One region of the Motilimonas sp. 1_MG-2023 genome, then DNA from elsewhere that is predicted to be linked to it. Evidence: riboswitches for the same ligand, from Rfam matches in the RefSeq annotation. Region 1 holds a riboswitch; the other holds the start of a gene.
What was found. A riboswitch is a leader RNA that binds a small molecule or an ion and turns the genes downstream of it on or off. The one in region 1 is predicted to bind cobalamin.
Positions count from the first base shown of each region.

Region 2: it holds a riboswitch for cobalamin, as region 1 does, so the genes downstream of both, Q4519_RS08075 (ABC transporter ATP-binding protein) here and Q4519_RS14440 (DUF4198 domain-containing protein) in region 1, are expected to answer to the same signal.

Region 1 covers NZ_JAUOPX010000028.1:18,937-24,856, forward strand. Annotated here, with positions in the region: gene Q4519_RS14430 (potassium channel family protein) at 1-719, opposite strand, end outside; gene Q4519_RS14435 (methyl-accepting chemotaxis protein) at 870-2,516, shown strand; cobalamin riboswitch at 2,667-2,909, shown strand; gene Q4519_RS14440 (DUF4198 domain-containing protein) at 3,036-3,869, shown strand; gene cbiM (cobalt transporter CbiM) at 4,057-4,686, shown strand; gene Q4519_RS14450 (hypothetical protein) at 4,683-5,261, shown strand; gene cbiQ (cobalt ECF transporter T component CbiQ) at 5,258-5,920, shown strand, end outside.
Region 2 covers NZ_JAUOPX010000011.1:85,135-91,054, forward strand. Annotated here, with positions in the region: gene pomA (flagellar motor protein PomA) at 1-223, shown strand, start outside; gene Q4519_RS08060 (flagellar motor protein MotB) at 235-1,143, shown strand; gene thiI (tRNA uracil 4-sulfurtransferase ThiI) at 1,259-2,713, shown strand; gene Q4519_RS08070 (hypothetical protein) at 2,813-2,938, shown strand; cobalamin riboswitch at 3,007-3,210, shown strand; gene Q4519_RS08075 (ABC transporter ATP-binding protein) at 3,276-4,076, shown strand; gene Q4519_RS08080 (ABC transporter substrate-binding protein) at 4,085-5,020, shown strand; gene Q4519_RS08085 (iron ABC transporter permease) at 5,028-5,920, shown strand, end outside.

The sequences.
Region 1 (5,920 bases):
TGAAGTTTGGCTACTTCTTCCCTTAGCTGCTGAATTTCATGCAACAAGTGATAGTTATGAACTTCATTTTCATACTTGTTAGTTGGCGCAAGAAATGATGCCATTAAGCCTGTTACTGCTGCGAATGTTCCCACCCCACAGACGATAAGTCCCATGGCGACTGTTCTACCCCATTCTGTTACTGGGTAATGGTCGCCATACCCCACTGTTGATACTGTTACCACTGTCCACCAAAATGCATCCCCAGCGGTTTTAATGTTGCCATCTGGCGCAGTTGATTCGAGCATTAATATAGTGGTTGAGCCTGCGACCAGTAGGATCACGAGTAATAAAATAACTGAGGCGATGGTCGTCTCTTGATAATGGCTCTTTAGGTGGTGTAATAAGTTGGGCTTATGTTGCAGCAAGCGAGCTATACGTACAATTTGCAGTAAGCGGGCATAGCGTAAGTGTTCTGTCATCGGGATTGACGCTAAAAAGTCAATCCAGTGTATTTTTAGATATTGTTTTTTGTCATCGGCTTTTAAAAAACCATAGCTTAAATGTGCCAGTAGTACATAGCAGATACTATTATCTAAATTATAAAATAGAGTTGATGTTTCCTGGTCTAGGTCAAAGGTCATTCGCAGCAGCACTAAGGTAATAGTGACTAAAGATAAAATCATCATGGCGATGTCTAAGGGGCCGACTGATTTTGTTTTCGTGGGGCTCGAATTCATCTTTTTTTTAACCTAGTTCTAAAGTATGGATATTCTTGGTCGATTAGTTTACAGACTTCAAGTAGTTTGGAGTCATTGGACTAGTTAAATTAACGCATAAATTGACAATATAATAATATTTTATTCTATTTCTCGTATTCGAGGTTCCCTATGACTGCTTTTCGATTAAATTGGTTAGAGCAAGTATTTGCTAATGTAAAGCTGATGCCAAAAATGGTGTTGCTAATGGTGTTTAGCACCTTGCTTTTAACGGGCAAGTTGTTTTTCGACGCCAGCCAGCTTCGCTCTGAGGTGCTACTGCAAAGCCAAAGTGAGCTGCAACAAAAACTTGCAGTAGCTGATGGTGTGCTAAAGGGGGCATTTGAAGCCCAAGCCCAATTAGGTGGAGAAGAGAAGGCCAAGCAATACGCCTTGGATACCTTAAATAAAATGCGTTGGGGTAATAATGGCCATTATTGGGTGATATCTGCTCAAGGCAGCTCTGCCGGGGTGGCATTACTCTATCCTGACCAAGTGAGTATGGTCGGGAAAAAACTTGCCAGTGTATTCGATGCCGCTAGTCCGGGAAATGTGCAAACTCAGTTAAGTTTGTCATCCGGTGAAAGTGAAGGTGGGTTTAGCGCGATTAAGCAAGGTAACGAGCTTGAAGTCTATACTCGTGGGTTTAAGCCTTGGGGGTGGAGCATTGCCGCTGCTGTTAACCATGAGCAAGTTGATAGCATTTACTATGGCGCGATCAAGCGTGGTTTATTACAAACTTTAATTATGGTGGTGGTATTTGTCTTCATTTTGGTTTGGGCTGCCAACACCATGTCGAAACAGGTAACGCATTTGGTTTCTGGCATTAATAGAATGTCGAATAAAGATTTACGTGAAAATATCACCCTGAATAGTAAAGATGAGTTTGGCGAAATTGCGGCCGCGGTGCGCTTAACTGCCAGTAATTGGAAAGCTCTTCTGTCCGAACAGCAATTGACCTCCGATCAACTAAACGATGTATCAGAGCAATTGTCCATCTGTATGGAAGCGGTACAAGACTCGATAGAAGAAGAGTTTGGTCAAATTGATGAGTTAGCTTCAGCCATGAGTCAAATGGCCGCGACAGTAAAAGAAGTGGCAAATAATGCTAGCATTGCTTCATCAGCAACCACAGATGCTAATAAGGTAGCCCTTGATGGTAATCGTTATGTTGAAGCCACTATCGGCATTATTAGTTCGTTATCAAGTAATATTGATGCCTCTTCAACTGCGGTAAATGAAGTAGAAGGTAAAGTGGGGAGTATTGGCACTGTGGTCGACACCATTCGTGGCATTTCCGAACAAACAAACCTGTTGGCTTTAAATGCGGCTATTGAAGCGGCGCGAGCCGGTGAGCAAGGGCGTGGTTTTGCGGTGGTAGCCGACGAAGTACGTAACTTGGCGCAGCGCACCCAAGATGCGACGGTAGAAATTCAGCGTATGATCGAGCAATTACAAACCAGTGCTGGTCAGGCGGTTGGCTTAATGAAAACCAGTGTTGATGAGGCACAGCGCAGTGTTGAGCAAGTTAGCCAAGCGGGGGAGAAAATTGACTTCATTGCTGAACAGGTTCATAGCATTGCCGATCTAAATAGCCAAATTGCCACGGCTTCTGAACAGCAGTCTGGTGTTGCTATTGAAATGAATGAAAATCTAAGCCAAGTGAAAGAATTAGTTGAAGGTTCGGTTACTGTATTAAAAGAGCTTAATGAAGTGGCAGACATTATTGCTGCTCATGCACAAACAATGGATGCGACGATTAAGACGTTTAAAGTATAAGCTCAATCACGTTGTGATTTTTGTTATTAAAGCTCCTTCGGGAGCTTTTTATTTGTCATGAAAAACATGGAGCTGAGCGCTATTTACGAACAAAAATTGACATCATTCAGCTGCCGCGATAATGTGCGCGCTCTATTGGATGTTGTGTGAACAGCACAGCGCCGATGAGTCTTTATTTTTAAGTCTTCATCGGTTTGGGAAGATGGTGCCTGAGTTGATTATGACTCACAATGCCAACACTGCCCCCGCAACGGTAGTTCAGTTAACAAAGTGTCTAAGGCCACTGTTTTGTTTTTGCTCAATGCTAAAACTAGATGGGAAGGCGACATTTTGAGGTGACATACAAGTCACTGCTGATAAGTCCGGATACCAAACCAATAGATTAACTAGGTGTTGCGGAGGGCTTCACCGGACGGTATCCAAATGGTAATGATAGTGAGCTTAAATAGGCTTACTGCGTTTGTTTTATCGTTTCCTCCACAACTCCGCCTGCAAACAATGTTCAGACGGAGAATCAAAATGTTTACCAGTAAAAGCTTTAAGGCTAAACAGAAAGGACGTTGGCTAAGTCTGTCTTTATTAACTCTGGCTACGAGTTATTCCATTTCGGCTCACGCCCATTTTCAAATGCTTTACACCCCAGATTTGCTGCGTGATAAAGGTGGTGATATCACCTTTAAAATGCCGTTTACACACCCTGCTGAAAGTGGTCATGTGATGGCCGTTGATGCGCCCCAGTCTTTTTATGTGGTTAAAAAAGGTAAGAAAACCGACCTAACCAAGCAAGTTAAGCCGATCCAATGGAGCAGTGCTGTTGATACGGGTCTAGCCTATGAAGCCAGCGCGACTTTACGCGGTCTTGGTGATTATGTATTCGTATTAACGCCATCGCCGTATTTTGAAAAAGAAGAAAATCTTTATATTCAGCAGATCAGTAAAACCATAGTCAATGTAGGCAGTTTACCTACTGATTGGTCGAACGAACTGGGTTTACCTGCAGAAATTGTGCCCCTTACTAAGCCTTATGCCATCTATGAAGGCGGTACGTTCACCGGTGTGGTGAAAGCCAATGGCCAGTCGGTGCCATTTGCCGAAATCGAAGTCGAGTTCTTAAACTATCAACCCGATATGGGCGCGAATAAATTTGCCGAGCAAGCGACATTTACGCCACCAGCCGATGCTTTTACCACTATTAGTCTATTTGCTGACGCCAACGGCACTTTTACCTTTGGTATTCCAAAAGCAGGGCAATGGGGCTTCGCAGCTTTGGGGGTGGGCCCAGAAAAAACCTATCAAGGTAAAGAGCTCTCGCAAGATGCTGTGATCTGGGTGCAAGCGCACGCGATAAAATAGGTTCGTTAGGGCTAAGAAAGCCAGCGTTCTTAATTTTAGAATGATGCATGAGTGATAGAAAATGGATTGTTTCGTAGCAAAATATCTTGTTCATGGATGAAAAAGCTAAGCATACAAGGATGTACTTGCTGCGGTTTTGCGAAGAAATAGCCCCTTTTCTATGTCTACATGCAGGCAAAGGAAAAATATGCACATAGTTGATGGCGCGCTCTCAATACCCGTTTTAGCTCTGGGGGGCGTGTTAACCGCCATTGGCGTAGGCATTGGGTTAAAACGTATGGACTACGATAACTTGCCACAAGTGGGCATGTTGTCGGCGGTATTTTTTATCGCTTCTTACATCCATTTGCCCTTAGGGTTTACCAGTGTTCACCTGATCATGAATGGCTTAATTGGCATTGTTTTAGGCTGGGCGGCGTTTCCAGCTTTGTTTGTCGCGCTTATTTTACAAGCGGTATTTTTTGGCTTTGGTGGCGTGCTAGTACTGGGGGTTAACACTTTCAATATAGCGATTCCCGGTCTCATTATGTATGCCATTTGCTATTGGGGGATACGCTCTGGTAGCAGTAATCGAGCGGCTATTTGGGGCGCGATAGGTGGCGCTGGCGCCGTGGCTATTACCAGCTTGCTGGTGGCGGGCGCTTTGGCTCTTTCTGGCGATGCCTTTATTTTAGTGGCAAAGGCCACCTTACCAGCCCATGTTCCTGTGATGTTAATTGAAGGTTTTGTTTCTGGTGCTGCGGTGTATTTATTACATAAAGTTAAACCTGAATTATTGGGTGTTAAAGCGCAACCAAGGTTGCAGGAGGTAAGATGAAGCTATTCATTGCAATCTTATTGGCTGGTTTTATTACGTCAGTACATGCTCATAAAGTGGTGGGTGGCGTTTATGCCATTGGTAGCTTAATCGAAGGCGAAGCGGGTTTTTCCAATGGTGATATGGCTCATGAAGGCACGGTGGTTACTATCACTGATGCGCAAAGCCATCCCCTTGGCAGCACTATAATTGACGATCAAGGTATATTTCAGTTTCAGGCTACGCAGCAGCAAGACCACCATTTTCATATTGAGCTAGGCGCTGGACATGTTTTAAATTTAACGCTGCCCGCCAATGAATTACCTGATGGTCTAGGGCTAACTCAGATAGCGCCACAAACTTCGGCATTGAGTGACACCAGAGCAGAAAAACGTCCCAGTTTTGAACAAAACCCTCACGTTATTGCCAATCTGGTTGAACGTGCAGTCGCCAAGCAAGTTACTCCGTTGCGCAAAGAAATCGCCGCCCTGCAAGCGCAGCGTGGTCTCACCGATATATTAGGCGGTTTAGGCTACATCTTAGGTTTAGTTGGGCTGGGCATGTATTTTCGTTATCGCCAGTCGGCCAAAGTATGAGCCAATTATTGGATCACAGCGCCACCTCATGGCGCGGGCAAAGTTTATCGCACCAAGACTCGGTAGTGGACTTACTCGATCCTAGCTTACGGGTGTTAGCTGCCTTCGGGTTTGCTTTTGTGTTGGTATTGAGCCAAGTGTTTTTGCCGTTGATTACCGGCCTAGGTGTGGCTTTATTGGTCGCGATGTTAGCTAGACTCGATTTACGACGTACCTTTAAGCGCATGCTGGCGATGGATCTCTTTATGATCTGTTTGATCTTCTTATTGCCTTTTACCACGCCGGGTACGCCAATTTGGCAAGGTTTTGGCCTTAGCGCCAGTTGGCAAGGACTAGAGCATGGGCTGATGATAGCGCTCAAAGCCAATGGCGTGATGCTAATGTTGCTAGCCTTGGTCGGGACCCTAAGCCCAGTGGTGTTGGCGCAAAGTCTTGCCAAATTAAAAGTGCCGGAAAAGTTAGTGCATTTAATGTTATTTACCTTGCGTTATCTCGATGTGATCAATCAAGAATACGCGCGAATGCGCCTTGCGATGCGGGCGCGGGCGTTTGTTATGGGTTGTAATTGCCACACTTGGCGCACCATAGGTTACTTAATCGGCATGTTATTAATTCATTCATTGGAGCGCTCCGAGCGTATTTTTAATGCCATGAAATGC
Region 2 (5,920 bases), on a different contig from region 1:
TGTTGCGCTGCTAACAACTCTGTATGGTGCCATACTTTCTAACATGGTGGCCTTGCCTATGAGCGAGAAATTAGTATTACGCGCCGAAGAAGAAAAGCTCAACCGCGTGTTGATCATGGATGCAGTATTAGGTATTCAAGATGGCCAGAATCCACGGGTTATTGAAGGTTTATTGAAAAACTATCTGGCAGAATCTAAACGAGAAGTAAGCACCACCGAGTAGAGGAGGCGATAATGGAAGAACCTTGTAAATGTCCTCCTGAGGGACTACCCGCTTGGATGGGCACTTTTGCCGACTTAATGTCACTGCTTATGTGTTTCTTTGTGTTGCTGCTGGCATTTTCTGAAATGGACGTGCTCAAGTTCAAGCAAATTGCTGGTTCGATGAAGTATGCTTTTGGGGTGCAAAATTTGCTTGAAGTGAAAGATATTCCGAAAGGGACATCTGTAATAGCACAAGAGTTCAGCCCTGGCCGACCTGAGCCAACGCCAATTGAAACCATCATGCAACAAACCATTGATATGACCCAAGCTAAGTTAGACTTTCAAGATGGTGAAGCGGCAGAAGTCGGTGGTCAAAAACAAGATGAAGGTGATAAAGACGGTGGCATGACCGCGTCACAAGCCATTCAAAGCCAAATGGAAGCGCAACAGCAAGCGGCACAAAATCAACTGGCGAAAACCATAGCACAAAAGATGAAAGATCAAATTGAAGATGGCGCTATTGAAATTGAAGCCCTCGGGCAGCAACTGATTATTCGGGTTCGTGAAAAAGGCGCATTTCCGTCTGGATCGGCTTTTTTACAGCCTAAATTTCGTCCTGTGATCACGCGAGTAGCGGAAATTTTAAAAGATGTCCCTGGCGAAATTACGGTATCTGGACATACTGACGATGAAGCCATCAAGTCTGAGCTTTATCGCTCTAACTGGGACTTGTCAACACAGCGCGCGGTATCGGTTGCCCATGAAATGATCAAGGTAAAAGGTTTTGATCAACAGCGTTTAATGGTGGTGGGTTATGCCGATACTAAGCCTCTTTACGACAATACCGATCAATCTAATCGTCGTAAAAACCGCCGCGTTGAAATTTCAGTGATGCAAGGTAAAGCACAAGAGTCAGACGAAATAAACGTCACGCAATAAGTCTCCATTACCCCGCCCTGTAAGTGGCAAACTTGCAGGGCAAAAAACCACCACTTTAAGTCCTCACATTCTCAGGGTATAATCCGCACCCTAATTTTTACCCTAAGTGAAGCCGATGAAATTTGTCGTTAAGTTTTTCCCTGAAATCCTGATGAAGAGCAGGTCTGTTCGTAAGCGTTTTTGCAAAATGTTACAGGGCAACATCCGTAATGTATTAAGACGCTATGACGATGACGTGAAAGTCATTTTAGAGTGGGATCATATCATCGTTAAAACGGTCAACGACACTGACAAAAATCGCGCCAAGCTGATTGAACTGTTGTCGAGCACGCCGGGGGTGGCGTTCTTTTTAGAAGTGCAGCAATCGCCATTTGAAGATTTACATGATATTTACGAACAAGTACTGCCGTTAGTTGCGGATAAACTAGCGGGTAAAACTTTTTGTGTACGCGTGAAACGTCGCGGTAAACATGACTTTAGTTCAACAGAAGTTGAACGTTATGTTGGCGGTGGTCTAAACCAACACACTGACGCAGTTGGTGTGCAATTAAGAAAGCCTGATGTCACAGTGCAACTTGAAATTGACCATCAAGATTTATTCATTGTTAAGCAGCGCCATGAAGGACTCGGCGGTTTCCCTATGGGCTCACAAGAAGGTGTCTTGTCGCTGATTTCAGGCGGTTTTGACTCAGGTGTTTCTAGCTACATCATGATGAAACGCGGTATGCGCGTGCATTACTGCTTCTTCAACTTAGGTGGCGCCGCTCATGAAATTGGCGTTAAACAAGTCGCTCATCACTTATGGGATCGCTTTAGTTCATCTCATCGCGTGAAGTTTTTAGCGGTGCCGTTTGAGCCAGTTGTTGCAGAGATCCTTGAAAAGGTCGAAGACGGCCAAATGGGTGTGATCTTAAAGCGTATGATGATGCGCACCGGCGCTAAATTAGCCGAGCGCTTAGCGCTAGATGCCATGGTAACGGGTGAAGCGGTGGGCCAAGTATCGAGTCAAACGTTGCGTAACTTATCGGTGATTGATAAATCGACCGATACCTTAATTTTACGCCCCCTGATTGCGATGGATAAGCAAGATATCATCAACACGGCGCGTCAAATTGGTACGGCAGAGTTTTCAGAGACCATTCCCGAGTATTGCGGCGTGATCTCCAATAAGCCTACCGTGAAAGCGGTAATGAGCAAGATTGAAGAGCAAGAAGCCAAGTTTGATATGGCGCTGATTGATAAAGTGGTGGAAGCCACCATGACGCTGGATATTCGCGATATCGGCGAACAAACCGATGCTGAGATCACTGAGGTGGAAACCACGGCGCAATTTGCGCCAAATGAAGTGGTGTTAGATATCCGCTCTGACGATGAGCGTGAAGACAAGCCGCTAAAAGTTGAAGGCGCCACCGTTGAAAGCATGGTGTTCTTTAAACTGGGTACTCAGTTTGACACCTTAGATCAAAGCAAAACGTATTTGCTTTACTGCGACCGTGGCGTGATGAGTAAACTACAAGCCTTGTACTTAAAAGAAGCCGGCTTTACTAATGTGAAAGTGTATCGCCCTTAGTTTTCGAGCTGAGTGTGAACTAAAAACAAGCAGCCTCGGCTGCTTGTTTTGTTTCTGCCATGTATTTCACGAGCCAATGAATCCGAAGAGGAATGTACTTTGAAGATTGGTATCGTACAAATGCCGATGTCGTGGCAATTAGCCACTAATATGGATTTTATTTGCCAAACCATTGAGGATTTTGCTCATCTCTTTATCGACCGTGATGGGCTTCAGCAAAGCTGAGGTTAACTATTGTTTCTATTAATAATAGTTTTAGCTTAAATCCCGATATAAATTGATGTTTGCTGTGCTAAAATCCTCCGCGTTATGGTGACCAGTTTGGTCATAATATGGGAACACGGTTTAAGCCGTGGCTGCCCCCGCAACTGTAAACGAGTAGTTTTTTGTCTGCGCTGCAATGCCAATTCAGCGAAACCACTGGTCCATGGACTGGGAAGGTCACAAAAAATGATGAGACGTGAGCCAGGAGACCTGCCATAACCTAAACAAAATTCGGGACGGGGTGTGCCCTACAGGAGTGGTATGTTTTTGTTATCTCAACGTGAGTTTAAGGGTGCTTATGCACCTTAAAATTCGCGATCTTAGTTGGTTTGTGGCCAATAAAGCCGTGTTACAGCAGATTAACTTGCAGATAAACCAAGGACAATTTGTTGGCTTAATCGGTCAAAATGGCTCGGGTAAATCGTCGTTACTCAGGTGCGTCTATCGTCAGCATCGGCCTTGCTGTGGCCAAGTGTTATTGGCGGGGCAGGATGTGCATCAGTTGTCAGCCAAGGCGTTCGCGCGGCAAGTGGCGGTGGTGTTGCAAGAGTTTCCAGCGGAGTTTGGTTTTACCGTTGAAGAAGTAGTACGTATGGGCTTAACCGCGCATGTGTCATTGCTCAGTGGCTTTCGCCGTTATCGCCAACAAGTTGATCAAGTATTAGCAACGGTGGGTTTATTGGATTTGCGTGCGGCTAACTTTGATAGCTTGTCGGGCGGTGAAAAGCAGCGCTGTTTATTGGCGCGGGCGCTGATCCAGCAACCTAAGCTGCTGATCTTAGACGAGCCAACCAATCATTTAGATATTCACTATCAATTTCAGCTACTTGATTTAATTAAATCATTAGGCGTTACTGTGCTGTGCAGCTTGCATGATCTTAATATTGCTGCGCGTTACTGTGATTATTTATACCTGCTTAATGACGGCATTATTCAACAGCATGGCAGCCCAGCACAGGTGTTAACCGAACAGCATTTGGCGGAGCAGTTTTTAATGCGCACCCATGTAGATCAGCAAGTGCATCACACTATTCCCCGGATTAACTATTTGTCGGTGATCCCATCATCGAATACTCCATTCAATAACGCATTAAATTAAGGAAAGTGATGAAATCAATTGTGGTGGCTTTAGGTTTGTTAACGGGCGTAGTACAAGCTCATGTTGCTATTGATGTGTGCGGCGAAGTGGTGGAATTTAAGCAAGTGCCGAAACGCGCTATTGCCAATGACATCAATATGCTCAAGATCATGTTGGCATTGGACTTAACCGCCAATATGGCGGGGTATTCTGGCGTATCGGCACACCATAAAATGCCCGATGAGTTGGCGTTAACAGTAAAAGACTTACCTGAGATCGCGCCGAAATATCCGAGCATGGAAAATTTACTTAATGCCGATGCCGATTTTTATTTTGCCGGTTGGAATTACGGCATGGAAGTAGGTGGCGCCGTGACGCCAAGTACGCTAGCTAAATATGATATCCCGACTTATGCGATTAAAGAGTCGTGCGCCCATGTGCAAACGCGCCCTCATATCAGCTTAGAAGATACCTTTTATGACATTGACAGCATAGGCGCTATTTTTAATGTTTCTGGGCGGGCTAAAGTACTCAATGATGGCTTTAAGCAAAGGTTAGCTGAGGTTGAATTACGATTAGCTGGCGTACCAAGTAAATCGGTCTTTGTTTATGACAGTGGCCAAGATAAGCCCTTTACCGCTGGCGCCTTGGCGGTGCCTCACGCGATCATTGCCGCGGCTGGCGGCCATAATGTAATGGCGAACGTTAAGCAAAGTTGGACCCGAGTCAGTTGGGAAGCCGTGGTTGAAACCGACCCAGAGCATATAGTGATCATTGATTACGGTCAGCCTAGCGCTGCGGAAAAAATTGCATTTTTAAAACGTTTTCCTGCCACGCAAGGGGTGAAAGCAGTAGTGAATGATAGTTTTACTATTTTAAGTTACGCCGCTGCCACGCCGGGCATTGAAAACATTGATGCGGTTGAGCAGTTGGCGAAAGACTTATATCCGCAGCGATTTAAGTAATGAAACCATGTTGACTCAAATAACACGTACAACGGCGCTGCTGATTGGCCTGAGTCTCGTTTTAATCTGCTCGGCGTTAGTCTCAATCACCTTGGGCGCGGCTAGCTTATCTCTTGCTGAAGTGAGCAGCATCTTAGGGCATAAGTTACTGCCAAGTTGGGCGCAGGTGACAGAGACGAGCGAGGGGATCAGCAAAGCCAAACAAGCGATTATTTGGGATATACGGTTACCGCGAATTTTACTCGCGGTATTGGTGGGCGCAGGGCTGGCGTTAGTCGGCACTTGCTTGCAAGCCATTACCCGCAACTCAATGGCTGATCCTTACTTGTTTGGCGCCTCGGCAGGAGGCTCGCTGGGCGCGGTGATTGTTATTTTACATGTCGGCCTGTTCATTGGCCCTTATAGCTTGCCGTTAGCGGCTTTTATTGGCGCTCTTTGCTCTATGTTATTGGTGGTGTTTATTGCCCAGCAAGGGCATGGCTTATCGCAACAAAAATTGCTGCTGACGGGGGTAGCAGTGCATTTTATCTTGATGTCACTGACTAACTTTTTAATTTTTGCTGGCGAACAAAAAGCCGCCGGCTCAGCGATGTTTTGGATGCTTGGCGGCTTAGGCATGGCGCAATGGTCGCATTTGGTCTTTCCTGCTGTGGTGTTGGGTTTGGCATTGCTGTTGATGATGCTACGGTCTGGGCGCTTAAATGCCATGATGGCGGGGGATGAAACGGCGGCTACTTTAGGTATCAATGTTAATCGCATGCGAATGGCGGTGCTGGTGGTCTCAGCCTTGGTCACGGGGGTAATGGTGGCGTTTAGTGGCGCGATTGGTTTTATTGGTTTAATGGTGCCGCATTTAACGCGAATGCTGGTGGGGGCGGATAACCGCAAAGTGCTGCCTGT